DNA from 4 places in the Streptomyces sp. NPDC017056 genome. Region 3 is predicted to be linked to each of the others. Evidence: riboswitches for the same ligand, from Rfam matches in the RefSeq annotation. Region 3 holds a riboswitch; each other region holds the start of a gene.
The links. A riboswitch is a leader RNA that binds a small molecule or an ion and turns the genes downstream of it on or off. The one in region 3 is predicted to bind cobalamin.

Region 1: linked by a shared signal. The riboswitch ahead of metE (5-methyltetrahydropteroyltriglutamate--homocysteine S-methyltransferase) and the one ahead of ACH4OW_RS22165 (ribonucleoside-diphosphate reductase subunit alpha) in region 3 are both predicted to bind cobalamin.
Region 2: linked by a shared signal. The riboswitch ahead of ACH4OW_RS14385 (FecCD family ABC transporter permease) and the one ahead of ACH4OW_RS22165 (ribonucleoside-diphosphate reductase subunit alpha) in region 3 are both predicted to bind cobalamin.
Region 4: linked by a shared signal. The riboswitch ahead of ACH4OW_RS36550 (cobalamin biosynthesis protein) and the one ahead of ACH4OW_RS22165 (ribonucleoside-diphosphate reductase subunit alpha) in region 3 are both predicted to bind cobalamin.

The regions. Positions count from the first base shown of each region.
Region 1 is NZ_JBIRPD010000031.1:48,578-55,594, reverse strand. Features, by position in the region: gene ACH4OW_RS36920 (NADP-dependent oxidoreductase) at 1-126, shown strand, start outside; gene metE (5-methyltetrahydropteroyltriglutamate--homocysteine S-methyltransferase) at 188-2,506, opposite strand; cobalamin riboswitch at 2,671-2,900, opposite strand; gene ACH4OW_RS36910 (cytochrome P450) at 2,976-4,298, opposite strand; gene ACH4OW_RS36905 (AraC family transcriptional regulator) at 4,435-5,247, opposite strand; gene ACH4OW_RS36900 (class I SAM-dependent methyltransferase) at 5,254-5,823, shown strand; gene ACH4OW_RS36895 (flotillin family protein) at 6,111-7,017, opposite strand, start outside.
Region 2 is NZ_JBIRPD010000007.1:21,110-28,126, reverse strand. Features, by position in the region: gene ACH4OW_RS14420 (DUF2993 domain-containing protein) at 203-913, shown strand; gene ACH4OW_RS14415 (putative leader peptide) at 1,161-1,268, shown strand; gene ACH4OW_RS14410 (sulfurtransferase) at 1,403-2,248, shown strand; gene ACH4OW_RS14405 (DUF1416 domain-containing protein) at 2,295-2,585, shown strand; gene ACH4OW_RS14400 (DUF3099 domain-containing protein) at 2,708-2,995, shown strand; gene ACH4OW_RS14395 (DsrE family protein) at 3,035-3,400, opposite strand; gene ACH4OW_RS14390 (FABP family protein) at 3,698-4,261, shown strand; cobalamin riboswitch at 4,257-4,397, shown strand; gene ACH4OW_RS14385 (FecCD family ABC transporter permease) at 4,497-5,594, shown strand; gene ACH4OW_RS14380 (ABC transporter ATP-binding protein) at 5,594-6,388, shown strand; gene ACH4OW_RS14375 (ABC transporter substrate-binding protein) at 6,397-7,017, shown strand, end outside.
Region 3 is NZ_JBIRPD010000011.1:273,263-280,279, reverse strand. Features, by position in the region: gene mctP (monocarboxylate uptake permease MctP) at 1-456, shown strand, start outside; gene ACH4OW_RS22180 (GNAT family N-acetyltransferase) at 511-1,020, shown strand; gene ACH4OW_RS22175 (TolB family protein) at 1,060-2,421, opposite strand; gene ACH4OW_RS22170 (TolB family protein) at 2,471-3,817, opposite strand; cobalamin riboswitch at 4,117-4,258, shown strand; gene ACH4OW_RS22165 (ribonucleoside-diphosphate reductase subunit alpha) at 4,418-6,856, shown strand; gene ACH4OW_RS22160 (ribonucleotide-diphosphate reductase subunit beta) at 6,859-7,017, shown strand, end outside.
Region 4 is NZ_JBIRPD010000030.1:54,507-61,523, reverse strand. Features, by position in the region: gene ACH4OW_RS36555 (cobyric acid synthase) at 1-1,392, opposite strand, end outside; gene ACH4OW_RS36550 (cobalamin biosynthesis protein) at 1,424-2,395, opposite strand; cobalamin riboswitch at 2,526-2,676, opposite strand; gene ACH4OW_RS36545 (hypothetical protein) at 2,850-3,086, opposite strand; gene ACH4OW_RS36540 (inorganic phosphate transporter) at 3,125-4,465, opposite strand; gene ACH4OW_RS36535 (lysozyme) at 4,613-5,401, opposite strand; gene ACH4OW_RS36530 (class II aldolase/adducin family protein) at 5,714-6,367, shown strand; gene ACH4OW_RS36525 (prolyl oligopeptidase family serine peptidase) at 6,475-7,017, shown strand, end outside.

The sequences.
Region 1 (7,017 bases), on a different contig from region 3:
CTCGCCGAAAAAGGCAGGCTCCGCGCCCACGTCTCCGGCACCTTCCCCCTCGCCGAAGGCGCCCGGGCCCACGCCCAGGGGGAGACGGGCCGCACCACGGGCAAGCTGGTCATCACCGTGCGCTGAGTGCGCCGCGCCGGCCGGGAGGGCGCCTGAGCACGCCCTCCCGGCCGTCTCCCGTCCAGGTTCAGGAGGAGAGAAGCTCCGCCCGGACGGTCCGCGCGGCGGCGACGAGGTTTTCCAGCGAAGCGCGGGTCTCCGGCCAGCCCCGGGTCTTCAGACCGCAGTCCGGGTTGACCCACAGGCGCTCGGCCGGGATGGCGTCGAGGCCCTTGCGCAGCAGGCTCGCCGCCTCTTCGGCGCTCGGCACGCGGGGGGAGTGGATGTCGTACACGCCGGGGCCGGCCTCACGGGGGTAGCCGTGTGCGGCCAGCTCGCGGGCCACCTGCATGTGGGAGCGGGCGGCCTCCAGGCTGATGACGTCGGCGTCGAGATCGTCGATGGCCTGGACGATGTCGCCGAACTCGGCGTAGCACATGTGCGTGTGGATCTGGGTGCGGTCGCGCACCCCGCCGGTGGTGAGGCGGAACGCCTCGGTGGCCCAGGCCAGGTACGCGGCGCGGCCGGCGGCGCGCAGCGGCAGCGTCTCGCGCAGCGCCGGCTCGTCCACCTGGATGACCGAGGCGCCGGCCGCCTCCAGGTCGCCGACCTCGTCGCGCAGGGCCAGGGCCACTTGGCGGGCGGTGTCGCCGAGCGGCTGGTCGTCGCGGACGAAGGACCAGGCGAGCATGGTGACCGGGCCGGTCAGCATGCCCTTGACCGGGCGGTCGGTGAGCGACTGCGCGTACCGGGTCCAGCGCACCGTCATCGGCTCGGGCCGCGAGATGTCCCCGGCGAGCACCGGCGGACGGACATAGCGCGTGCCGTACGACTGGACCCAGCCGTGCTGTGTGGCGAGGTAGCCGACGAGCTGCTCGGCGAAGTACTGCACCATGTCGTTGCGCTCGGGCTCGCCGTGGACGAGGACGTCGATGCCCGCCTTCTCCTGGAAGGCGAGTACGTCGCGGATCTCGTTCCTGATGCGCTCCTCGTACCCGGCCGTGTCGATGCGCCCCGCACGCAGCTCGGCGCGGGCGGCCCGCAGCTCGGCGGTCTGGGGGAAGGAGCCGATGGTGGTGGTCGGCAGCAGGGGCAGGCCCAGGTGGGCGCGCTGGGCGGCGGCCCGCTCGGCGTACGGCGCCGCACGGCGCCCGGCGGCGTCGGTGACGGCGGCGGCCCGGTCGCGTACCGCGGGGTCGTGGGTGATCGCGGAACCGGCGCGGGAGGCCAGGTCCGCGCGGTTGGCGGCCAGGTCGGCGGCGATGGTGTGCGTGCCCTGTGCGAGTCCGCGGGCGAGCGTGGCGATCTCGGCGGTCTTCTGCTTGGCGAACGCCAGCCAGCGCAGGACCTGCGGGTCGATGTCGCGCTCGGCGGCGGCGTCGAGCGGCACGTGCAGCAGGGAGCAGGACGCGGCCACGTCGACCCGGCCGGCCAGGCCCAGCAGGGTCCCGAGCGTGGCCAGCGACTTCTCGTAGTCGTTGATCCAGACGTTGCGGCCGTTGACGACACCGGCGACCAGGCGCTTGCCGGGCAGGCCGCCGACGGCCGCGAGCGCGTCCAGGTTTCCGGCGGCCGCCTCGGTGAAGTCCAGCGCCAGACCGTCGACGGGGGCCTTGGCGAGGACGGGCAGCGCCTCACCGAGCTGGTCGAAGTACGAGGCGACCAGCAGCTTCGGGCGGTCGGCGAGGGCGCCCAGCACGCGATAGGCGCGCTCGGCGGCGTTGAGTTCGGCGGGGGTGCGGTCCTGTACGAGGGCGGGCTCGTCCAGCTGCACCCACTCGGCCCCGGCCGCGCGCAGATCGCCCAGGACCTCGGCGTACACCGGCAGCAGCCGGTCGAGCAGGGTCAGCGGTTCGAAGTCGGCGGCGACCCCGGGGGCGGGCTTGGCCAGGAGGAGGTAGGTGACCGGGCCGACGAGCACCGGGCGTGGCGTGTGCCCGAGGGCGAGTGCCTCCGCCAGTTCTCCCACCTGCTTGCCGGAGTCCGCGGCGAAAACCGTGTCGGGCCCCAACTCGGGCACCAGGTAGTGGTAGTTGGTGTCGAACCACTTCGTCATCTCCAGCGGCGCCACGTCCTGAGTGCCGCGCGCCATCGCGAAGTAGCCGTCCAGTGCGCCGGCCGCGACGGCGGCGCGGTGCCGGTCCGGGACGGCTCCGACCATGACGCTGGTGTCCAGGACGTGGTCGTAGTACGAGAAGTCGCCGGTCGGTACCTCGTGGATGCCGGCGTCGGCCAGCTGCCGCCAGTTCGAACGGCGCAGGTCCTTCGCGGTCTCCAGCAGGGCGTCCGCGGTGACGCGGCCCTTCCAGTACCCCTCGACGGCCTTCTTCAGTTCCCGGTGCTGTCCCTGGCGGGGGTAGCCGTACACGGTGGCCCGTGCTGCCGCGGCTGCGGGCTTCGCTGTCACGGAACTCTCCTTCGCGAGCGTGATCTTCTCCGAACCCCGGCGACGGGACGAGAACGCGAAGGAATGACGGACCGGACGGACCATGGGGCGTCCGATGACGCCCGTGCCCGCCAGCTGTGGTCGCCGACCCTCCCTCGGGGTCACCGGGATGTCCGCGCACGCATGGACGCGCGCGGGCAACGGGCAGGTCTTCGGACTCGCGGGCACGCCTGCCGGATCGTCGTCCGGCGGACACCTACTGGCCGTCGCTTCCCGGATCCGCGGCCCGGATCCAGTGCGTATGACGGCGGTCGTTCCCGCTCACCGCTGCGGGGCAGTCCCGGATTCCCACCGGGTTCCCTCTTACGACGCGCCTGCCTGGCGGGCAGGGCGAACCAGCTGCACGGACACAGTAGATCGAGCGCGGCTCGCACGGACACCCCTGTTCACATGGCGGTACGTGAGATGGGACACGAGGGCCGCGACCGGCCTACGCGGACGGCCGCGGGCTCACGTTCATGCGGATGTCGTCGGCCGCCCACAGCACGAACCGTTCGACCGGCGTCACCTCGTGCCCCGGCGCGGGCCGGAACCGGAACCGCTTGAGCAGTACGGCCAGGACCAGTTGGGCCTCGACCGTCGCGAGAGCGGCGCCCTCGCAGCTTCGCGGCCCGATGCCGAACGGGACGTAGGCCAGCCTCGGCCGCCCGGCCACCTCCCGCGCGAGGAAACGCTCGGGCACGAACCTCTCGGGTTCGGGCCAGTAGCGGGGGTTCATGTGGACGGCCCAGAACGGGTAGAAGACCGTCGTCCCGGCCGGAATCTCGTAATCGCCCAGGGCGAGGTCCTCGGTCGTCTCCCGCGCACCGTAAGGACCGGGCGGGAACAGCCGCATCGACTCCTTGAGGACCATGTCCAGATACGTGAGCCGCCGCAGGTCGGCGTACCCGGGCACCGCGCGGTCACCGAGCACCCGGTCCAGCTCCTCGGCGACCCGTTCGCCCACCTCGGGGTGGCGCCCCAGCAGATGCAGGGTCCACGAGACCGCCACTCCGGTGGTGTGATGGGCGGCCAGCAGCGTCACCATGACGGTGTCGCGGATCCGCGCGGGCCGCTCACCGGCCGCGACGAGCGCACCGACCAGATCGCTCCGGTCGGCGGGGCCGCCGGAGCGGTGCGCCGCGACCACCCGGTCGACCGTCGCGCGGAGGTAGGCGAGGGCCCGCTCCGTCCGCCGCTCCCGCTCCTCCCGCGTCCCCGGCACCGGCACCTGGTAGAGCCGCCCCAGATATTCGGTGAGCACCTCCTCGAAGGCGGTCACGACGCCGTCCGGGTCAGCGGCGTCGCCGCCCAGCGCGTACTCGCAGATCATCCGCAGCGACAGCGCGGTCAAATCCTTCTGCAACGCGACCGGCCCGCGGTCGGCCTGCCCGGCCCAACGGTCCGCCAGTGCCGTCGCCAGGGCGGTGAACCGCTCGAAGTGCCGCTCGTGGGAGGGGCGTCCGGCCAGCACCGACAGCAGCAGGCGCCGCCACGGGGCGTGCTCGTCGGCCGGCAGCACCTGGAGGTTGCCCGCCTCGCACAGCGGGGCCAGGAACTCGAACAGCCGCTCAGGCCGCTTGTCGAGGTGAGCCGTAGCCTCCAGCAGCACGGGGTCGGCGACGGACACGGCCGTCTCGGCGCCGGGAAGCTGGAACCGTACGACGGGCCCGTACTCGGCATGCAGCAGCAACTGGTAGTTGTGCAGCCCGCCCGCCGCCGCAACAGCGCCCACCCCACCGTCCGCCCGGGGTTCGGGACCCGGAATACGCATGGTCACGCCTCCTAACGGCCTCTGTGATCACCAGAGCACGACGATATCCACGGTTGTCTCCGGCGTCGACGGCCTTGCGCCGGGAGCGCGCGGTCGTTCCCACCCGGCGTGACCGGGAAGGCGGCTGCCGTCCCCCTCACGGCGAGAAGTAGACCCCCGGCGGCACCCCGACCACGCGCCTGAATGCCGCCACGAAGGCGCTCGGTGACGCGTAGCCGACCCGTGGGGCCACCGCAGCCACCGTCGCGCCGCCCGCCAGCAGCGGCATCGCGGCCTGGAGGCGCACCCGGGTGCGCCACTGCCCGAACGGCATGCCGGTCTCCGCGGTGAACGCGCGGGCCAAGGTCCGCGCGCTCGCCCCCACTTCCGCGCCCCACTCCGCCAGCGTCCGGCTGTCCGACGGCCGGGTACGCAGGGCACGTGCGACGCGGCGCGCCCTGTCGTCGCTGGGCAGCGGCGCCAGTACGGTCGTCACCGACACCGGACGCAACTGGTCGATCAACACCGCTTCCGCCCGCTCCCTGGCCTCCGCCGGCAGGCCGTCGTCCGCCAGGTACGCGATCAGCTCGCGCAGCAGCGGCGAGACGCCCACGACGGTGGGCGCCGACCAGTCCACCGGGCAGCGGTCCGGCGCGCAGTACAGGCTCCGGCCCACGACCGCGCCGGCCGCCCCCGTCGCATGCTCGACGCCGGCCGGTATCCAAAGCGCCATGGTCGGCGGCAGGACCCAGGTGTTCCCCTGGGCGCGTACGGCGATGACGCCCCGCTCCGCCCAGGCCAGTTGGTGCGTCGTGTGCCAGTGCCGCCCGTACCACTGGCCGTCGTCGACCGCGAAGCTGCCGACGATGACCGCGGCCTGCGGAAACCCGCCGTGAGGTGCCAGCTGTCCGTATCGCGACAGGACCTGTCGCCCTACCTCGTGGTGGACGTCGTCGGCGCTTCCTAGCATCGCAGCATGGCCTCCATGAACCGCGTACACCAATGGATCTGCAGTTCCGGCAAGTGGGCACGGGGAGTCGAGCAGAACCTGCTCCCGTGGGCCCTCGACGGAGTGGAACTCGGCACCGAGACCTTGGAGATCGGCCCCGGCTACGGCGCCACCACGCGCGTGCTCGAACGCCGTGTGCCGGGTCGTCTCAGTGTCCTGGAAGTCGACGCCGAGTTCGCCAAGAACCTCCAGAAAACGTATGGGGACCGGGTCGAAGTCGTGCACGGCGACGGGACGTCGATGCCGTTTCCCGACGGCGCGTTCGACGCCGTCGTCTGCTTCACGATGCTGCACCACGTCCCGTCCCCCGGGCAGCAGGACCGCCTCTTCGCCGAGGCCCGTCGCGTGCTGCGCCCCGGCGGCGTCTTCGCGGGCTGCGACGGGCGCGCGAGCGCGATGTTCCGCCTGCTGCACCTCGGGGACACTTACGTGCCCGTGCCGCCGGAGACCCTGCCGCGGCGACTGCGCGCCGCCGGGTTCGGCCCGGCCGACGTCGCCCTCGCCAAGGGCAGGTTCCGCTTCCACGCCGCACGCTGAGGCCGGCGCATGGCTCAGTCCCAGCGGACGCGGAACTCGGTGGGCAGGGAGGGCAGAGCGTCCAACTGGCGTGGCTCGTAACGGACCCTGGCGCTCTCCGCTGCGCTTCCGCGCAGACCAGGTTGACGAGTGACGCGGCAGGTTCGCTTCCACGGGGGTGAGGCGGACCGACACCCGGCCTGATGGCACGCTCTGGTCCGGGTGGCTGTCCATCGGGTCACTGTAGGCGGAGCCCGGCGGGAATTCCCGCCGGGCTCCGGTCGCGCCCTCCCATGAGGGCGGCGCGTTCAGTCGGTGATCTCTATCTTTCCGTTGGCGGCCGCCGGCTCCGCTGACGGTGCGTCGGCGGGGCGGGCCGTGCCGCGCCGGGTGAAGTCCTTGAGGAGTTCGGCGAGGTCGACTCCGGTGGTGGAGCTGAGGAGTTCCATGCCCTGCGCCACGTTGTCGGTGACCGTACGGGAGAGCCGGCTCGCGCCGTCGGTGGAGATGACGGTCATCTTGTCGACGGCGCTCAGCGGTTCGGACGCCTTGGCGACGACCTGCGGGAGGACCTCGGCCAGCATCTGGATGACGGCCGCGTCGCCGTACCGGTCGAACGCGTCGGCCTTCTTGCGCATCGCCTCGGCCTCCGCCGCGCCCTTCGCGGCGATGGCGGTGGCTTCGGCCTCGCCCTCGATGCGTACGGCGTCGGCGAGCGCGGCCCGGTGCGCCTTCTCGCCCTCGCCGGTCAGGCGGGCGCGTTCGGCGTCCGCTTCGGCCTGCTTGACCAGCGCGACCCGGCGGGCCTCGGCCTCCTGCTCGGCCTGGTAGCGGGCGGCGTCGGCGGGCTTGCGCACCTGGGTGTCGAGTTCGCGGTCGGTCAGCGCGGCCTGGCGCTGGGCGACCTTCTCCTGCTCGCCGAGGACTTCCTGGCGGCGTGCGGCCTCGGCCAGCGGTCCTGCCGCGTCGGCCTTGGCGGCAGCGGCCTCGGTCTCGACGCGGATCTCGGCCTGCTTGAGGTAGAAGGTCCGCTCGGCGATCGCGATCTCCTCGGCCGCCTTGAGGCGGGCCTGCTCGGAGGCGCGCTTGGCGATGGCCTCGGCGATGTCGGCCTCCTGGCGGGCGCGGGCGGCCTCGGGCCGTCCCAGGTCCTCCAGGTAGGAGCCCTCGGTGGTGATGTCCTGGATCTGGAAGGCGTCGAGGATCAGGCCCTGG
Region 2 (7,017 bases), on a different contig from region 3:
CCGGCGCAAGACCGGGCCCGCCAAAATCAAGCCCGTCTGGGGGCACCTCCCAGCGGTAGCTGGGGGAGTTTGAGGACACTCGGCCGCAGGCCGCGAAACAACACCGGCCCCTCCGGGCCGGTTAGGCTCGCAGGCGCAACATCAAGGACTGAACCGGAAAAACCGGGCCGAATTCGGCCCCACGCCTGGGGGTAGTGGTTCGATGCGCGCACTGCGAGTGCTGTTGGTGATCATCGTGATACTCGGCGGCCTGTTCGTGGCCGCCGACCGGGTGGCCGTGAACATCGCCGAGGACAAGGCCGCGGACAAGATCCGCAGCAGCCAGAACCTGGACCGGACGCCGGAGGTGTCCATCACCGGCTTCCCGTTCCTGACCCAGGTCGCGAACCGCAGCCTGGACCAGGTGGATGCCAAGATCGACGGCTTGAACGCGACCGCCGAGGGCCACACGCTGCGTATCCAGCAGATGTCGGCGCAGTTCCACGACGTGAAGCTGACCAGCGACTACACCTCGATCGAGAGTGCGGCCAGCGCCACCGGCGAGGCGCGTATCTCGTACGCGGACCTGACCGCCGCCTCGGGCAAGAACGTGAAGGTGAGCTACGGCGGCGAGAAGAACGGCAAGAGCCAGGTGAAGATCTCCCCGAATCTGCCGAACCTGCCGATGCTCAACGCGCTGGAGATCACCGGCACCGTCAGCATAGTGAACGGCGACACCGTCCAGCTGCGCGCCGACAAGCTGCCCGACCTGTGCTCGCAGCTGTCCGCCTGCCGGAACCAGGTCCGCGGCCAGACCGACCACCAGTGGAAGCTGAACCGGCTGCCCGGCAGCCTGAAGCTGGACAAGGTCGTCTCGACGCGGGACGGCATCTCGATCTCGGCCAGCGGCACGGACGTCAAGATTTCCGGCTGATCCGCCGCCCGGCCGGGGCACCCCCACCCCCGGTCGGCGGTATCGGAGTGAATCACCGCAAACCACCCGGGCGTCCATACAGTGAGACATCCTGTCCCGCACGCCAGTCCCCCACCGGCGTGCGGGCCGCCGCGGCACGGCCCGCACGCCTCTCGCGCCCCGTCCTCATATCGCGATGCGGACCAACGCGTCTCAGCATCCGACACACCGGTGACACGTCCCGCCGCCTCTCCCTACGATCGGTCGCATGCAGAGCTCTCTGAGCGGTTCCCGTTCGCGGGGACAGGCGAATCTCACGAAGCGGCGGGCAGTCGATCTGTGCCGCGTCGCCGCCATGCTCTGTCGCACTGCCTGACGGGCGGCCTCTTCCCCCCCGCCCCCGCCCGGCCCGCTGAGGCCACCCTGCCCTTCCCCACGCAGCGCCGCGTCCCCCGCCCGCAGCGCGCACCGGCGTACGCGTGCCCCGTAACTGCCCCGGAGGAGAACAACATGAGCCGTAGCGACGTCCTGGTGGACGCCGACTGGGTCGAGGCCCACATCGACGACCCCAAGGTGGTCATCGTCGAGGTCGACGAGGACACCTCGGCCTACGACAAGAACCACATCAAGAACGCCGTCCGCATCGACTGGCAGAAGGACCTCCAGGACCCGGTGCGCCGCGACTTCGTCGACCAGGCGGGCTTCGAGAAGCTGCTGTCCGAGAAGGGCATCGCCAACGACGACACGGTCGTCCTCTACGGCGGCAACAACAACTGGTTCGCCTCGTACGCGTACTGGTACTTCAAGCTGTACGGCCACGGCAGCGTCAAGCTGCTCGACGGCGGCCGCAAGAAGTGGGAGCTGGACTCGCGCGACCTGGTCGACGGCTCGCAGGTGCCGAACCGCCCGCAGACCCAGTACAAGGCGAAGGCACAGGACACCTCCATCCGCGCCTTCCGTGACGACGTCGTCGCCGCGATCGGCAACCTGAACCTGGTCGACGTGCGCTCCCCCGACGAGTTCAGCGGCAAGCTGCTCGCCCCCGCACACCTCCCGCAGGAGCAGTCGCAGCGCCCCGGCCACGTGCCCAGCGCCCGCAACATCCCGTGGTCGAAGAACGCCAACGACGACGGCACCTTCAAGTCGGACGACGAGCTCAAGGCCCTCTACGAGACCGAGAAAGTCGACCTGGCGAAGGACACCATCGCCTACTGCCGCATCGGCGAGCGTTCCGCGCTCACCTGGTTCGTGCTGCACGAGCTGCTCGGCCAGAGCAACGTCAAGAACTACGACGGCTCCTGGACCGAGTACGGCTCGCTGGTCGGCGTGCCGATCGAGCTCGGCGCCGCGAAGTAAGCGCACCGCCTCCCCGTACCCCTCAACCCACCAAGGAAGTACCCATATGTGTGGAGCACAGGCCGGCGGCCCGGACGCTTCGACGATCAAGCCGGGCGAGACCACCATCCAGGGCAGCGTGACCCGCGACGGCCAGCCCGTCACCGGTTACGTGCGGCTGCTGGACAGCACCGGCGAGTTCACCGCCGAGGTCCCCACCTCGGCGACCGGGCAGTTCCGCTTCTACGCGGCCGAGGGCACCTGGACGCTGCGCGCCCTGGTTCCGGGCGCGACCGCGAAGGACCGCACCGTCGTCGCGCAGCACGGCGGTCTCGCGGAGGTCGCCATCGCCGTCTGACGGCGACACCCATACGTACGCACGTACGGCCGCCGGGCCGCACCCCAGGGGTTTGGACGCCTTGGCTGGGGGTGCGGCCCGCCGCGCTTCCCAGCGGCCGCGGCCCGACCTACGGTGGAGTCATGTACGCGCACCAGCGCCCGCCCGCGCAGCGCCGGCACCGCCGGTACTTCGCCCTGATGGGCGTCTGCATCGCCCTGTTCGTGCTGGCGTGGGGCGTGGTCCGGCTGTGGTCCGTGCCGGCGGCCGTGGCGATGTGCGTGGTCGCCATGGTCATCCCGCCGTTCGCGGCGATCGTCGGCAACCGCAGGGAGCCGGGCGAACGCTGGTGGGACGAGTCCGGCGACCCGGAGTCCGACCGCTGGTGGCGCGAGATCGACGACCACGGCCCCGGCACCGGCCGCCGCTGAACCGCCGCGGGTCAGTACACCAGCGTCAGTACACCTGCGTCAGTACACCAGCGCCTGCACGCCGTCCGGCATGACCTCGCTGACGAACACCTGCGCCCCGGCGATCCGGGCGCCCTCGATGAGGTCCTTCTCCTCGATGTCGCGGCGCGCCGCGCACTGCGTGCACACGGTGATGGTGCCGCCGCCCGCCGTGATGGAGTCGATCAGGTCCGGCAGCGGCGCCGCGTGCGGCAGCTCGAACTCCGCGGCCCGGCCCGGCAGCGCGAACCACGCCGACTCCCCGGTCAGCCACAGCGAGACCTGCACCCCGCTCGCCACGGCGACCGCCGCCACCGTGAACGCCTGCGAACAGCGCTCGGGAGCGTCGGCCCCCGCTGTCACCTTGATCACCAGCTTCTTCGCCATACGGCCACTCTAGGGCGCGCGGCGGACCTCACAGCGCTGCCCTCGGCCACGCCGACTAGACTCGCTCCCGGTCCGTAATACCTCACTCCGTCCGAGGAGCGCGCTCGTGCTTGAGGCAGTCTTCACCACCCTGCTCGTCCTGGTAGCCGTCGGCGTCGTCGCTTTCGCCGGGCTGACCTGGAAGAAGCTGTACCAGGGCCAGCGCTAGAGACCCGCCCGCCCGTCACCACCACCGCCCTTCATACGAGCGCTTCGCGCGCCCCTGCCTTTTCCCCCTAATACAGATCGCCTGAGCTCATGATCGAGATCCCGTCCGACCTGAACCCGGCCCTCGTGCCCCTCGCCTTCCTGCTCGGCAACTGGGAGGGCGCGGGCGTCGCGGACTTCCCCGGTACCGAGAAGTGCAACTTCGGCCAGGAGGTCACCTTCACGCACGACGGCCGCGACTTCCTCGAATACACCTCGCACAGCTGGGTGCTGGACGGCGAGGGCAAGAAGGTCGCGCCGCTGGAGACCGAGGCCGGCTACTGGCGCATCGACAAGGACCGCAAGGTCGAGGTCGTGATGATCCGCGACGGTGGCGTCGCGGAGGTCTGGTACGGCGAGCTGGCCGACCAGAAGCCGCAGATCGACCTGGCCACCGACGCCGTCGCGCGCACCGCCGCCTCGGGCCCGTACAGCGGCGGCAAGCGCCTGTACGGGTACGTGAACAGCGACCTGATGTGGGTCGGCGAGAAGACCACCCCCGAGGTGCCGCTGCGCCCGTACATGTCCGCGCACCTCAAGAAGGTCGTCGACCCCAGTGAGTGGGCCAAGGACCTCAAGGACCTGCCGGACGACGGCATCGCCTTCTTCAAGTAACAGCCGTCTTCTCCATAACGACAGACGCAGAGCGCCCCGCGGGGAAAGTCCGGTGAGAGTCCGGCGCTGACCCGCAACGGTGAGCGGAACCCTGTTTCCGCCAGCCCGATCGCCCGCGGGGGCGCCCGTTCCGACAACTCGCCGTGGACTGCGAGGGGACGCCGCCGCCGGCCTCGCGCCTCGGACCACGGCCCCTTCCCGTACGGACACGGCCCGAGCCGAAGGCGCTGGTCCCTTGGCCGCCCCCGCCCGTACCGCCGCACCCCCGGCCCCCGCGACGGCGCCGCGCCGCGCAGCGCCGCTGCGTACCGGCCCGCTGGTCGCCGGGCTCACCGCCGCCCTGCTCGGCTCGCTGCTGTGCGGCGTCGGCCTCGGCGCCTCCGGCGTCGGCTGGGGCGACGTGCTGCGCTACCTCGGCGCCGGCCTGAGCGGCGGCACCATCTCCGCCGGCGAGGTCTCCGCCTACACCATCGTCTGGGAGCTGCGCTTCCCCCGCGCCGTGCTGGCCGCCGTCGTGGGCGCCGGGCTCTCCGCGATCGGCGTCGCCGTCCAGGCGCTGGTCCGCAACGCGCTCGCCGACCCCTTCGTGCTCGGCGTCTCCTCCGGCGCCGCGGTCGGCGCCAACGCCGTCCTGCTCTTCGGTTCACTGGCCGCGCTCGGCGTCTGGGCGCTGTCCACCGCCGCCTTCGGCTCGGCGCTGCTGGCGATGGCGCTGGTGTACCTGGCGGCCCGCAGCGCGCACGGGCTGACGCCGCTGCGGCTGGTCCTGACCGGCTCCGCGATGTACTACGGCTTCTCCGCCCTCGCCACCCTGATGGTGTTCGCCGCCGACCGCGGCGAGGCCGCGCGGTCCGCGATGATGTGGCTGCTCGGCAGCCTCAGCGGAGCGGGCTGGGGCTCGGTGCCGATCGCCGCGGCCGCGGTGGCCGCCGCGCTGGTGTACCTGATGGCCTCGGCGGGCCGCCTGAACGCGCTGGCCATGGGCGACGAGTCGGCCGCCGCGCTCGGCGTGGACCCGGGGCGGCTGCGCCGGGAACTGTTCGTGGTGACGGCGGGTGTCACCGGCGCGGTGGTCGCGGTCAGCGGGGCGATCGGGTTCGTCGGGCTGATGGTGCCGCACGTGACGCGGATGCTGGTGGGCGCCGGGCACCGGCGGGTGCTGGCCGTGGCGCCGCTGCTGGGCGCGGTGCTGCTGGTGTGGGTGGACATCCTGAGCCGGGTGCTGCTGGCGCCCGTGGAACTGCCCGTCGGGGTGCTCACCGCCGTCATCGGCGTGCCCTGCTTCGTCCTGCTGATGCGGCGCCGCGGCTACTCCTTCGGAGGCGGTGCGTGATGCGGATCGACATCGACGCGGTGTCCGTGGACGTGGCCGGCGCCCGGCTCGTGCACGACATCACCCTGCACGCCGGCAGCGGCCGGGTCGTCGGGCTGGTCGGGCCCAACGGCAGCGGCAAGTCCACCCTGCTGCGCTGCGCCTACCGGGCGCTGCGCCCGGCCGCCGGCGCCGTGCGGCTGGACGGCGCCGACCTGCACGCCATGGGCGTACGCGAGGGGGCGCGGCACCTGGCCGCGCTGCCGCAGGAGTCGGCGACCGAGTTCGGCTTCACGGCCGCCGAGGTCGTCGCGATGGGGCGGCTGCCGCACCAGCGCGGCTCGGGGCGGCCGAGCGCCGCCGACCTCCGGGTGTGCGAGGCGGCCCTCGCGCGGTCCGGCGCCGCCCACCTGGCCGAACGCTCGTTCCTGAGCCTGTCCGGCGGCGAGAAGCAGCGGGTGCTGATCGCCCGCGCGCTGGCCCAGGACCCGAAGGTGCTGGTGCTGGACGAGCCGACCAACCACCTGGACATCGCGCAGCAGTTGGAGCTGCTGGCGCTGGTGCGGGACAGCGGGCTGACGGTGCTGACCGCGCTGCACGACCTGAACCTGGCCGCCGGGCACTGCGACGAGCTGTACGTCATCTCCGGCGGCCGCATCGTCGCCTCCGGCGCGCCGCACGACGTGCTGGGCACCGAGCTGCTGGCCGAGGTGTTCGGGGTGCGCGCGCACCGCGTGCCGCACCCCGAGACCGGCGCCGTACAGCTGCTGTTCGACCGCCTGCCCGCCCGTACCGACCCGCCGGCCACCCTGTGAGGACCCCCATGCGCACCCGCCACCGCTCCGCCGCCCTGCTCACCGCCCTCGCGCTCGCCGCGCTCACCGGCTGCGGCGCGCAGGTCGCCGAGGACGGCAAGGACGGCTCGGCCAAGGCGTCGGGCGCCGGGTCAGGGCACTACCCGGTCACGGTCGAGAACTGCGGTACGAAGACGACGTACGACAAGGCGCCGCGGCGCGTGGTCACCAACGACATCGGCATCGCCGACATCATGTTCGCGCTCGGCCTGGAGGACCACATGGCCGGGTACGTCACGCCGGAGTACCGGGGCGACATCGACGCCGTGGCCTGGAAGGACGCGTACGCCAAGGTGCCGTGGCTGTCCAAGAAGGCGATCACGAAGGAGATCGCCCTGGACGCCAGGGCCGACCTGGTCTTCGCGGGCTGGAACTACGGCTTCGGCGAGGACAGCGGCGTCACGCCCGCTTCCCTCAAGAAGCTCGGCATCGGCAGCTACGTGCTCACCGAGTCCTGCCGCAACGGGACCGACGGCGGCCGGGACCGCGCCCGCGGCGTGATGCCGCCGCTGGACGCGCTCTACACCGACCTGCGGACCCTCGGGAAGATCTTCGACGTCGAGGACCGGGCCGAGGCGCTGGTCACCAAG
Region 3 (7,017 bases):
GTGAAGGTGGGCGCGCTGGTCTTCGTCCTGACCATGGACAAGACCGTCGCCATCAACTTCCAGCTGCTGGGCGGCATCTGGATCCTCCAGACCATGCCGGCCCTGGTGGGCGGCCTGTTCACCAACTGGTTCCACCGGTGGGCGCTGCTGGCGGGCTGGGCGGCCGGCATGCTCTACGGCACCCTCGCGGCGTACGGGGTGGCCAGCCCCACGCAGAAGCACTTCGGCGGCTCCAGCGCGGAGATCCCCGGCATCGGCGAGATCGGCTACATCGGCCTGACCGCGTTCGTCCTCAACGTCCTCGTGACGGTCGTGCTGACCGTCGTGCTGCGCGCCGTGCAGGCCCCGGACGGCGTCGACGAGACGTCCCCCGAGGACTACACGGCGGACGCGGGCGACAAGGGCGTCCAGGTCGAACTGCCCCCGGCCACGGCGGGAGTGCCGGCGGGGCACTGAGGGACCGGGTGCGGTGCCGGGGGCGTTGTCACACCCCCGGTGCACACTTGCCTCATGGACATCATGATCAGGGCCGCACGGCCGGCGGAGTTCGACGCGATCGGTGAACTCCTCGTGGCGGCCTACGCGGCGGACGGACTGCTGGCGTTCGGGGCCGACGACCCGTATGCGGGCAAGCTGCGCGATGTCGCGCACCGGGCCGAGCACGCCGAGGTGCTGACGGCGATCGACGCCGACGGCGCGGTGCTGGGGGTGGTGACCTTCGCCGCCCCCGGCAGCCCGTACGCCGAGATAGCCGGTCCCGGCGAGGGCGAGTTCCGGATGCTGGCCGTCGCCCCCGGCGGGCGCGGGCGCGGCATCGGCGAGACGCTGGTGCGCGCCTGCATGGACCGCGCCCGCTCCCTCGGCCTGTCCCGCATGGTGCTCTCCGCGATGCCCCACATCGACAAGGCCCATCGCGTGTACGAGCGCATCGGGTTCACGCGCATACCCGAGCGGGACTGGGAGCCGATACCGGGCATCAGGCTGTGGGCATTCGCCTGCGGGCTGGGCGACGCGACCTAGCGGCTCAGCACGACCGGTGCCGGGTCTGACTCGCCGGTCTTACGGCCCCACCCGCCGTACGAACACGTCCGAGGCCCCGTTCGTGTCGCCCGGGACCAGGTTCGCCGCGTTGGAGTCGAAGGCGACGAGGCGGCCCGTGGCGTCGGTGGAGGCGTTCGAGGAATAGCCCTGGGCCTGGGTGCCGTCGGTGGCGACGCTGACCCGCTCGACGGTGCCGGCCCGCAGATCGCGGACGAAGATGTCCTGGGCGCCGTTGGTGTCGCCGGGCACCAGGTCGGGGGACGAGGACTGGAAGTACAGGCGGCGGTTGTCGGCGGACAGCACGCCCTGGCCGGAGGAGCCGGACTGCGGCTGCTTGCCGTCGGGGGTGAGGCTCATCTGCTCCGTGGTGCCCTTGACGAGGTCGCGGACGAACAGGTCCGGGCGACCCGTCGGGTGGCCGGGCACCACTTCACCGTACTGGCTGGAGAAGACCGCGTAGCGGCCGTCGGGGCTGAGCGAGGCGTTCCAGGCGCCCACCGGCTCACCGGCCGAGCTGAGGCTCGCCACGCTCGTGCGGCCGGTGTCCAGGTCGTGCAGGAAGAACGGGTAGCTGTGCGGTCTGCGCGGGCCGGCCTCCTGGCGGGCGGCCCGGGCCGGCTTCGGGGGCATGTTGGACGCTTTGGAGATGAAGCCGACCTTGCGGCCGTCGTAGCTGATCACCGGACTGGCGGAGGGGCCTGCGGCCTGCTCGCCGCCGGTGACGGAGACACTCACCCGGGTCACGGTGCCGGTCTTGCGGTCGCGTACGAAGATGTCCTGGGCGCCGTTGGTGTCGCCGGGCACCAGGTCCTCCCGGCTGGAGGCGAATGCCACGTACCGGCCGTTGGCGCTGATCATCGGCATCTGGGCGCCCTGCTTGCCCTGCGGGGGCCGCCCGTCGAGGGTGACGCTCTCGGTCCGCCCGGTCCTGCGGTCGTGGACGAAGATGTCGGTGTCGGCGTTGGTGTCGCCCGGCACGAGGTTGGCCGCGTCGGAGGCGAAGGCGACGTACCGCCCGTCGGCGCTGATGGACGGGGTGGACGACCAGGAGTCGGCCTGGGCGCCGTCGCTCGCCACGTTGACGCGCTGGACGGCGCCCGTGCGCAGGTCCTTCACGAAGACGTCCGACCTCCCGTTGGTGTCGCCGGGCACCAGGTCGCTCGCGTCGGAGGCGAAGGCGACGTACCGCCCGTCGGCACTGATCGCCGGGCCGGACGAGCCGTCGTTGGCCTGCGCCCCTTCGGCGGTGACGCTGACCCGCTCGGTGCCGGACGGCGGCGGGGTCCGGGCGCCGGCCGTCGTCGCGGGCAGCAGCGCGGCGAGCGCGCACACGCCCGTCACGGTGGCGATTCTCCGGGCGGTGGTGCGGGTGGTCCTCATGGTGGGTTCCCCTCCTCGTGGGTACGCCGCCGCGTCAGCGCGCGGTACGTCAGTGCTCCAGCCGCCGGACGAACACGTCGCCCGTCCCGTTCGTGTCGCCGGGCACCAGCCCGTCGTCGCGCGAGTCGAAGGCCGCCAGCCGTCCGGTGGCGTCGGGTACGGCGATGTTCGTCCAGGACGCCGACTGGGCGCCGTCCACGCCGACGTTGACCCGCTCGACCCGTCCGCTGCGCAGGTCGCGGACGAAGCCGTCCACCTGCCCGTTGGTGTCACCGGGCACCAGGTTGGCGGCCGCTGAGGTGAAGAAGAGCCGCCGGTTGTCGGCGCTGAGCCGCCCTTCGGAGGACCAGCCGTTGCCCTGGGCGCCGTCGTGGGCGCGGGACAGCAGCCGGGTGGTGCCCTGTTCCAGGTCGCGGGCGAAGAGGTCGTACGTGCCGTTGGTGTCGTCCGGCACCACGTCGTCGGCCACGGCGGCGAAGACCGCGTACCGGCCGTCGGGGCTGAGCCGGGGGAACGGTGACACGCCGACCACGGCGTCCGTGGTGCTCAGGCTCGCCGCCCTGGTCCGCCCGGTGGCCAGGTCGTGGACGTACATGGGGTCCTGCGGCGGCGGGCGGCGGAAGCCGGGCCGGGCGGGGGTGAGATTGGTCGCCTTCGAGGTGAACGCCACCCGGCGGCCGTCGGCGCTGATCGACGGGAAGGCGGACGGGCCGTCGGCCTGGCTGCCGTCGCTCGCCACGCTGACCCGTTTCGTCGTTCCCTTCTGCACATCGTGGACGAAGACGTCCAGGCGCTCGTTGGTGTCGTCGGGCACCAGGTCCGGGCGGTGGGAGCCGAAGGCGAGGCGGTGGCCGTCGCCGCTGAGGGCGAAGTTCTGGACCCCGTATCCGTACGGGGATGTCCCGGCGCCCGCGGTGGGGCTCACGGTGCGCCCGGTGCGGCGGTCGTGGACGGAGACGTCGCCCTCGCCGTTGGTGTCGCCGGGGACCAGGTTCGTCGCGCTGGAGTAGAAGGCCACATACCGCCCGTCGGCGCTGATCTCGGGCGAGCCGGAGAGGGCGTCGCCGCGGGTGCCGTCACTGGCGACACTGACCAGGTCGACCTTTCCCGTCCGTAAATCCTTGACGTAGACGTCCTGTTGGCCGTTGGCGTCGATGGGTCCCAGATTGGTGGCGTCCGAGGAGAATGCCACGAACCGCCCGTTCGCGCTGAGCCTCGGATCGCCCGAAAAACCGTTTCCCTGCGTTCCGTCCGCGGCGACGCTGACCCGCTCGGTGGCCGGGGCCGCCGCCGTCTCCGCGACGGCCGTGGCAGGCAGCGCGCCCGCCACGACGCAGACCCCCGCCATCAGACCCGCAACCCGGACCGCGCCACGCGCCGCACCGGTTCTTCGCATGTCTCCCCCCTCACACTTGTCCCCCACCCGCCCCATCGGGCGACAGAGCAGACAAGGAGCCAATACGCTTCAGGGGTCCCGGTCAACGCATCAGGGATGTTCCGCGCCACCAATACGCCCCCTGCATCAGCCCCCGTCCAGGCGGCCCGCGAACCGCCCCACGGCAGGCCGGAAGCGGCCCCGGAGCGGACCGCGGGGCGCCTTGCTGGGCCCGGAGAATGGCCTCGGGACGGCCCCCGAATACCACGGCTTCGGACAACCCCGTCGCAACGCGACACAAGATATGGGGGTGGGTGCACGAGGCGGCACAAGATGTATGCTCGTGCTCGCTGTCGTCGCAGGGGAATCCGGTGCGAATCCGGAACTGTCCCGCAACGGTGTACGAAGTGCGTAAATCCGCACCCGTGAGTCCGAAGACCTGCCCACAGCACGCCCGCGCCAGGACCGGCGCGGTCGTCGATACGTCCGGGTCTCGCGGGTTGGACCGGTGGACGCTGCGCGGTGTGCCCGCGCGCCCCTTGCCGTGCCGGGGGTGCCGCACGCCCGCACGCGGCCGTCGCGCTCCTCCCCAGGCCCCCGCCGAGTGAGGGAGAGCAGCACGTGACCATCGCGCCAACGGAGCCCGCAGCAGCCGAGCAGGTCGTGCAGCCCGCGAAGGACACGCAGCCCCGGCAGGGTGCCGACGGCCGGGCCGAGGACGGCCCCGGCGCCGCCCTGCTGCGCACGCTGACCGACCTCACCGCCGACCTGGCCGCCACCGACCCGGGCAAGATCGCCGCCGCCGCGCTGCGCGGCCGCCACCCCGGCTCGGACGAGGCCGAACTGCGCTCCCTGGCCATGGAGGCCGCGGCGGGCCTGATCGGCGACGAGCCGCAGTACTCCAAGCTCGCCGCGCGCCTGCTGACCCGCGCCATCGCGGAGGAGGCGGCCGCGGAGGGGGCGGTCGCCTTCTCCGCCTCCGTCGCCACAGGCCACCGCGAGGGCCTGATCGCCGACTCCACGGCCGAGTTCGTGCGCACCCACGCCGACCGCCTGGACGCACTGGTCGACCGCGCCCTGGCGGACGGCGCCGACGACCGGTTCGGCTACTTCGGCCTGCGCACCCTGCACTCCCGCTACCTGCTGCGCCACCCGATCTCCCGCCAGGTGATCGAGACCCCGCAGCACTTCCTGCTGCGGGTGGCCTGCGGCCTGGCCGAGGACCACAGCGAGCGGGCGCTCGCCGACGTCGCCGAGCTGTACCGCCTGACCAGCACCCTGTCGTACCTGCCCTCCTCGCCCACGCTGTTCAACTCCGGCACCCGGCACCCGCAGATGTCCTCCTGCTACCTGCTGGACTCCCCCCTGGACGAGCTGGACTCGATCTACGACCGCTACCACCAGGTGGCGCGCCTGTCGAAGCACGCCGGCGGCATCGGCCTGTCGTACTCCCGGGTCCGCGCCCGCGGCTCGCTGATCCGCGGCACCAACGGCCACTCCAACGGCATCGTGCCGTTCCTGCGCACTCTGGACGCCTCGGTCGCGGCCGTGAACCAGGGCGGCCGGCGCAAGGGCGCCGCCTGCGTCTACCTGGAGACCTGGCACGCGGACCTGGAGGAGTTCCTGGAGCTGCGCGACAACACGGGCGAGGAGGCCCGGCGCACCCACAACCTCAACATCGCGCACTGGATCCCCGACGAGTTCATGCGCCGCGTCGAGGCCGACGCCGACTGGTCGCTGTTCTCCCCCAGCGACGCGCCCGAGCTGGTGGACCTGTACGGCGACGAGTTCGACGCCGCGTACCGCAAGGCGGAGGCCGAGGGCCGCGCCGTCAAGCAGGTCCCGGCCCGGGTCCTGTACTCGCGGATGATGCGCACCCTCGCGCAGACCGGCAACGGCTGGATGACCTTCAAGGACGCCGCCAACCGCACCGCCAACCAGACCGCCGAGCCCGGCAAGGTCGTGCACTCCTCCAACCTGTGCACCGAGATCCTGGAGGTCACGGACGACGGCGAGACCGCCGTCTGCAACCTCGGCTCGGTCAACCTCGCCGCCCACCTGGGTGACAACGGCGAGATGGACTGGGAGAAGCTGGACGCCACCGTCCGCACGGCGGTCACCTTCCTCGACCGCGTCGTGGACATCAACTTCTACCCGACCGAGCAGGCCGGCGCCTCCAACTCCCGCTGGCGGCCTGTGGGCCTGGGCCTGATGGGCCTCCAGGACGTCTTCTTCCGGCTGCGGCTGCACTTCGACTCGCCCGAGGCCCAGGAGCTGTCCACCCGCATCTCGGAGCGGATCATGCTCGCGGCGTACGAGGCGTCCGCCGACCTCGCCGAGCGGCACGGCCCGCACCCGGCCTGGTCCGCGACCCGCACGGCCCGCGGCGTGCTGCACCCCGACCACTACCCGAACGCCGAGCCGCGCTGGGCGGACCGGTGGGCGGCGCTGCGCACCCGTATCGCGGCGACCGGCATGCGCAACTCGCTGCTGCTGGCCATCGCGCCGACCGCCACCATCGCCTCCATCGCGGGCGTCTACGAGTGCATCGAGCCGCAGGTCTCCAACCTGTTCAAGCGCGAGACGCTGTCGGGCGAGTTCCTCCAGGTCAACGCGTACCTGATCGAGGAGTTGAAGGCGCTGGGCCTGTGGGACGCCCGGACCCGTGACGCGCTGCGCGAGGCCAACGGCTCGGTGCAGGAGCTGGACTGGATTCCCGCCGAGACCCGCGAGCTGTACCGCACGGCCTGGGAGATCCCGCAGCGCGCGCTGATCGACATGGCGGCGGCCCGTACGCCCTACCTCGACCAGAGCCAGTCGCTGAACCTGTTCATGGCCTCGCCGACCATCGGCAAGCTCAGCTCGATGTACGCGTACGCCTGGAAGCGCGGCATCAAGACCACCTACTACCTCCGCTCGCGTCCGGCGACCCGTATCGCCCAGTCCGCGCGCGGCACGGGCGGGGGCGCGCAGACCGCTCCCGTACCCGCTCAGGCGGCCGATCCCGAGGCCGTCGCCTGTTCCCTGGAAAACCCCGAGTCCTGCGAGGCGTGCCAGTAACCATGACCACCGCACCTGAAAAGAACGAGACGACCGCGGCCGCCTCGCACACCGCCACCACCGGCAGCAAGAACCTGCTCGACCCGGGCTTCGAGCTGACCCTGCGCCCGATGCGCTACCCGGACTTCTACGACCGCTACCGCGACGCGATCAAGAACACC
Region 4 (7,017 bases), on a different contig from region 3:
GCTGGTGTCCGGCGCCGGGACGAACGCGCGGCCCGCGTCGGCGGCCACCCGCCGCAGGAACGCCCGCCGGAAGCCGTCGCTCTCCAGGGAGCCGTGCCAGTGGGTGCCCCAGACCGATCCGGACCGGCAGCCGTCCAGGAAGGGCTGCCCGCCGGTGACCTCGGCCACGCCGTGGTGGATCTCGTATCCCTCGACCGGCTCGCCCAGCGCCTCGCCGGACGGCCTGGCCAGGGTCTTGTCCGCGGCGAACCGTACGCGTACGGGCAGCAGGCCCAGCCCGTCCACGGTGCCGGCCTTGGACTCGACCTCGTCCTCGATGCGCTCGCCGAGCATCTGGAAGCCGCCGCAGATGCCGAGCACCGGGCGCCCTTCGGCCGCGCGCCGCCGCACCGCGTCGGCGATGCCGCGCTCGCGCAGCCACTGGAGCGCGCGGACGGTGCCGCGGGTGCCGGGCAGCACGACGAGGTCGGCGTCGGCCAGTTCCTCGGGGCGGTCCACGAAGCGCACCACGACGCCCGGTTCGGCGGCGAGCGCGTCCACGTCGGTGAAGTTCGACATCAGCGGTACGGCGGCGACGGCGACCCGCAGCACGTCGGCGCCGTGCGGCGGCGCCACCACGCTCTCGCGGACCGCGCCGCGCAGCGACACCCGGAGGCCGTCCTCCTCGTCGATGCCCAGGCCGTGCGCGAACGGCAGCACCCCGAGGGTGGGCCGTCCCGTCAGGCTTCTCAGCATGTCCAGACCCGGTTCCAGCAGCGTCACATCGCCCCGGAACTTGTTGACCAGGTAGCCCGCGACCAGCGCCTGGTCCTCCTGGGACAGCAGCGCCGTGGTGCCGAAGAACGACGCGAACACGCCGCCCCTGTCGATGTCGCCGACCACCACGACCGGGATGCGGGCGGCCCGCGCGATGCCCATGTTCACGATGTCGGTACGCCGCAGGTTGATCTCCGCGGGGCTGCCGGCGCCCTCGCAGATCACCGCGTCGTGCGTACGGCGCAGTTCCCGGAGGCAGTCGGTGACCGTGCCGAGCAGCTGCTCCTGACGCCCGGCGTGGTAGCCGCGCGCGCTCAGTTCGCCCACCGGCTTGCCCATCAGGACGACCTGGCTGCTGCGGTCACTGCCTGGCTTCAACAACACCGGGTTCATCAGCGCGCTCGGCTCGACGCGCGCCGCCGCGGCCTGCATGGCCTGCGCCCGCCCGATCTCCGCGCCCTCGCGCGTCACGAACGAGTTCAGCGACATGTTCTGCGCCTTGAAGGGCGCCACCTTGACACCCTTGCGGGCCAGCCAGCGGCAGATGCCCGCCGTGACCACGCTCTTGCCCGCGTCGGACGTGGTGCCCGCCACCAGCAGCCCGCCGCCGAGCGGTGCTTGACCCGGTCCGTTCACGTGGCGCTCCTCGCCGTCCGCACGTTGCTGCTCACTTGGCCCTCCCGGCCGTACGGGCCCGCCGTACGGCCCCCACCGCGCACCGGCCCGCGACCGTGGCCGCCAGCGCCAGCGCGCTCACCCGGCGCGACAGCGTGACGGCCCGCTCGATGTCCGGTACCGCTACGGGGCGCCCGGCGGCGCCGTTCATCACCGGCCGGTGCTCGACCCGGCCGCCGTATGCCAGGGTGCCCCCCAGCCGTACGCCCAGCGCCCCCGCGAACGCCGCTTCCACCGGACCCGCGTTGGGGCTCGGGTGCGACGGGCCGTCCTGCCGCCAGGCACGCCACGCGCCCCGCCGGTCGGGTCCCGCGAGGACCGCCAGCGCGGCGGTCAGCCGGGCACCGGGGAAACCGGCCACGTCGTCGAGCCGGGCCGAGGCCCAGCCGAAGCGGTGGTAGCGCGGCGACTTGTGCCCCACCATCGCGTCCAAAGTGTTGACGGCGCGGAACGCCAGCAGCCCCGGCACACCGGCGACCGCACCCCAGACCAGGGCGCCGACCACCGCGTCCGAGGTGTTCTCGGCGACGGACTCCACCACGGCGCGCGCCATCTGCTGCCCGTCCAGGGCCTGCGGGTCGCGCCCGCACAGGTGCGGCAGCCGCTCCCGCGCCACGTCGAGGTCGCCCACGGCGAGCGCGCCGCCGACGGCCCGCGCTTCGCGGCCCAGCGAGGTGCCGCCCAGGACGGACCAAGTGGCGGCGGCGGTCAGCGCTACGGAGGCGGCGGGGGAGCGGCGTACGGCACGGGTGAGGAGCGCGGCGCCCGCGGCGGTCCCCCCGGCGCACAGCGCGGTGTGCAGGGCCCCGCGCCCGCGGTCGTCACGCCACAGCCGGCGTTCCACGGCGGCCGCGGCCCGCCCGAAGGCGGCCACCGGGTGACCGCGCCGGGGATCGCCCGCGACCAGGTCGCCGAGGAAGCCGAGGGCCGCGCCGCACGCGTAGCCGGCGTGTTCGGCACGCATCGGATCAGACCGCCGTCGCGCCTCGGAGGGACGGTACGGGGGAAGGCACAGAAGATCGCGAACTGCGGCCGGGCATGGCGGTAGGTCCTCACTCAGGGTCCGCGCCCTGGTTCGACGGGTACGGCGACAAGAGTCTCCTGGCTCCCCGGATCGGCGCTTCCCCCGGCCTTCCAGTCCGTACGGGAACCTCTCGGCTGCGACGCGGACCGTGGCCCTTGGTGGAGGGGCGCTCCCCGGTGACAGTGGCGGGACCGCGCCGGATTCTCACCGGACTTCCTCATCTGTCGCCGAATGGCTCCGGCAGTCCACCACGCTCCGCGAGAGCCCGTCAACTCGCGCTTGACCTGCGGCGCGGGGCGGTGGCGACGCTGTGTCCCAGGACACAGCGAAGGGCGCCCGGCGCCGCGGCGGAAAGGCCGCGGCACCGGGCGCCCCGAGTGCGGTGCTTGCCGGGTCAGGCGGCGACGATCAGATAGATGCCGTACGCCACGGCCGCCGCGCACAGCGCGAAGCAGGCGTACGCCCCGGCCCGCGCCGCCCCGCCGGAGCCGCCGGCGGTCGCCGCCGCGCCCTCCTGCTGCGGCTTGCGGGACGTGCCGACGATGCCCAGGGTGAACAGGCCGACGATGCCGACCGTCACCACGAGCGTGACGCCGAAGACCTGGCCCAGAGCTGCCCAGTCGATGCTCATTCGCGTTCTCGTTCCTTGGTGGGTGCCGTGCGGCCGGGTCAGCCGGCCGCCGAGCCGGCCTTGGCGCGGCGCTGGGCGTGGGTCTCGTGCGGGTGGGCGGCCACCGGGGCCGCGATCACCGGCGCGGCGCCGACCGGGTCCGCGAGCGGCGCGTCGGCCATCGCGGGCGCGGGGACCGCGGTGACGGCCATCGCGGGCGCGGACACGACCGGCCCGGCGGGCGGCGGGGCGACGGCCTGCAGCGCGGCGGTGACGACGCCCGCCGGCTCCGCGGCCGGGCCCTCGTTGACGTTGGTGTGGTCCACCGGCTTGCGCCGGGAGGCCGCCCAGATCGCGCCGCACACGGCGAGCCCGAGGACCGCCACGGTCGCGATGCCCCAGTCGCCCTGCTCCGCCAGGAACGCGGCGCCCGCCGCGACCAGGCCGGCGGCCGGCAGCGTCAGGCCCCAGGCGACGACCATCCGGCCCGCCGTGGACCAGCGCACCACGCCGCCCTTGCGGCCCAGGCCGGAGCCCATGACCGAGCCCGAGCAGACCTGGGTGGTGGAGAGCGCGAAGCCGAGGTGGGAGGAGGCCAGGATGGTGGCGGCCGCGCCGGTCTGGGCGGCGAAGCCCTGCGGCGGCTGGATGTCGGTGATGCCCTTGCCCATCGTGCGGATGATGCGCCAGCCGCCGAGGTAGGTGCCGAGCGCGATGGCCACACCGGCCGAGGCGATGACCCACAGCGGCGGGTCGGCGTGCGGGGCGACCACGCCGCCGGTGATCAGCGCGAGGGTGATCACGCCCATCGTCTTCTGCGCGTCGTTGGTGCCGTGCGCGAGGGAGACCAGCGCGGCGGAGGCGATCTGCCCGGCGCGGTAGCCCTTGGCGGTGTCCTCCTCGGCGCGGTTGCGGGCCAGCCGGTAGGTCAGCCGGGTCGCGGCCAGCGCGGCCAGGCCGGCCACGACCGGCGCGGCGACGGCCGGGATGAGGACCTTCATGACCACGGCGTCGGCGTGCACGCCGCTGGTGCCAACGGACACCAGGGTCGCGCCGATCAGGCCGCCGAAGAGGGCGTGCGAGGAGCTGGAGGGGAGTCCGGCCAGCCAGGTGACCAGGTTCCAGACGATGGCGCCGACCAGCCCCGCGAAGATCACTTCTGGTCTGATGCCGGCGGTCTCGTCGATGATCCCGCCGGAGATGGTCTTGGCGACCTCCACGGACAGGAACGCGCCGACCAGATTGAGGACCGCCGACATCGCCACCGCGGTCCTGGGCTTGAGTGCCCCGGTGGAAATGGTGGTGGCCATGGCGTTGGCCGTGTCGTGGAAGCCGTTCGTAAAGTCGAACACCAAGGCCGTGACGATCACGATCCCGATGAGAAGCGTGATGTGTTCCATTCACCCAGGCAATCAGTTCGATGGGCAGTGACGCTCGGGACCGTACGGACGACGGGTGAACGGAAGGTGAACTGGGACGGGCGCCGCGGTGACGCCCCCGGAGGGGTCGCGCGAAGGCGCCCGTCCCGTCCCTCGGGCATCAGCCGTTCAGCCCCGGGCGAAGCGCCTGAGCTGCGCGGCCGTGCCGTTCCACGTGTTCTGGTCGCCGGGCAGCGCCCCGGACCCGGCGCGCTGCCGGATGCTCGGGTACGCCCAGCCGGCGGGGAGCTTGCCCGGCGTGCCGTGCCAGTGGGCCAGCCACAGCGGGTGAGTGGCGGCGAACGCCCGGCTGCCGCCGGTGCAGCCGTTCCACCACCGGGCCGTCGTGTAGATCACCGGCCGCCGCCCCGTCTGCCGCAGCACCTCGTTGCTGAACGCCTTGATCCACCGGACCAGCGCGGTGCCGCTCATCCCGTAGCAGGCGTGCTCCCGGTCGTACGGATTGTGCTCGATGTCGAGCGCCGGCGGCAGCGTCCGGCCGTCCGCCCTCCACCCGCCGCCGCTGCGCAGGAAGTGCCGGGCTTGCGCGCGCCCTGAGGACGCGTTCGGCACACCGAAGTGGTACGCGCCGCGCAGCAGGCCCGCCTTGCGCGCGCCGCGGTACTGCCGCGGGAAGTACGGGTTGCGGTACCAGGTCGACTCGGTGGCCTTGACGTACACGAACCGGCCGCCCTTCGCCCGTACGTCCCGCCAGTTGACGTTCCCCTGGTGCGAGGAGACGTCGTGCCCGGCGGGCTTGACCGCGGCGGAGGCGGCGGGCGCCGCGGGCAGGGCGGTGCACAGGGTGCCGGCGAGTGTGCCCAGGACGAGGGCTCCGGCGGCCAGCCGGCGGCGTGACCGGCGGGGCGGGCTGGCCGGGCGCTGTGCGGCAGAAGGGCGGTTGCGGTCACGGGCCATGATTCCCCCCGGATCTCCCCAGGACGGCGACGTGCAAGACGGCTGATGGCGACGTGCAGGTCAGCGGGTGGTGGCGACGTGCATGACAACGATCCGAACAAGCTCCCGAAGGCTACCGGGAGATCCGCACAAGCCGGTCGAAGCTCGGTCAATCCCGTCAGCACGCCGCCGATACCGACATGGCGGATACCGGAGCACGAGGGTCCGCCCCACGGCCCCGCTCCCGGCCCGTACGGTGTCGGCAGCCCCGCGCGCACCACGCCCGCGCGCACGCCCGGGCACCGCCCGCACCGCACACCGGAGGCACAACGCATGACGGAACCGGAAGCCCTCGGCCGCGCCTGGCGCGAGCTGGTCGACACCGCCCGCCGCACGGTCGCCGACGGCCTGGTCGTCGGCACCTCGGGCAACGTCTCCGTCCGCGTCGGCGACCTGGTCCTGGTCACCCCCAGCGGCGTCCGCTACGACCGGCTCGGGCCCGGCGACCTCACCGCGGTGGACCTCGAAGGACGCCAGGTCCGCGGCACCCTGCGGCCCACCAGCGAACTCCCCATGCACCTGGCCGTCTACCGCGCCACCGGGGCCGCCGCCGTCGTCCACACCCATGCCGCCCACGCCACCGCCGTCTCCACCCTCGTCACCGAACTCCCGCCGGTGCACTACATGACCGCCGCCCTCGGCGGCCCCGTCCGCGTCGCGCCCTACGCCCTCTACGGCACCGAGGAGTTGGCCGAGAACATGCTCGGCGCCCTGCGCGGCCGCACCGGCTGCCTCCTGCGCAACCACGGCACCGTCGTGTACGGCGACACCCTTGACGAGGCGTACGACCGCACCGCCCAGCTGGAGTGGATGTGCCGCGTCTGGCTCGCCGCCAGCTCGGTGCCGGGCCGCGAACCCGCCCTGCTCACACCGGAACAGGTCGGCGCGGCAGGCGACCGGCTGCGCGGCTACGGGCAGCGCCGCTGACACGCGCCGCCACCGGGCCCCGCCCGGTCGCCCCGGGCCGCGCCCGCCGTCACCCGGCCGCGCCCGCCCACTGGCCGCGGACGCCGACCCCGCCCACACTGGGGAGGATGCGTCTGGGTACTGCGGCGGCAGCAGCCGCCACCACGGTGATCGGTGCCGGCGCGGCCGCGGTGGCGGCCGGCCGGTACGCCAGCGGCATGGTCCTCAAACCCGCCCACGACCGGCCGCTGCCGGGCGACCCCCGGCTCACGGTGCACTCCACCGGGCCTGGGCGGGTCACCCTCACCCGCAGCCTCGCCTCGCTGCGGCCCGGCACCTACGGCCTCACCGGCGCGGGCGCCCACGCGATCGTCGGCCCCCTCCTGGACGACGTGCCGCACCCCGCCGACACCGTCGTCCGCCGCCTGGAACGGGTCACCCACGGCACCCTCCAGCCGGGCGCCCGGATGCGGATGACACCCCAGGTGCACCTCGGCAACCCGCGCGACGCGCTGGGCATCGACTGCGCCGACGTCGACATCCCCGGCGAGCTGGGCGCGCTGCCCGCCTGGTTCACGCCCGGCGACCGGGAGACCTGGGTGATCACCGTGCACGGGCTGGGCACCACCCGCGAGCACCCCATGGTCGTCCTGCCGTTCCTCGCCGACCAG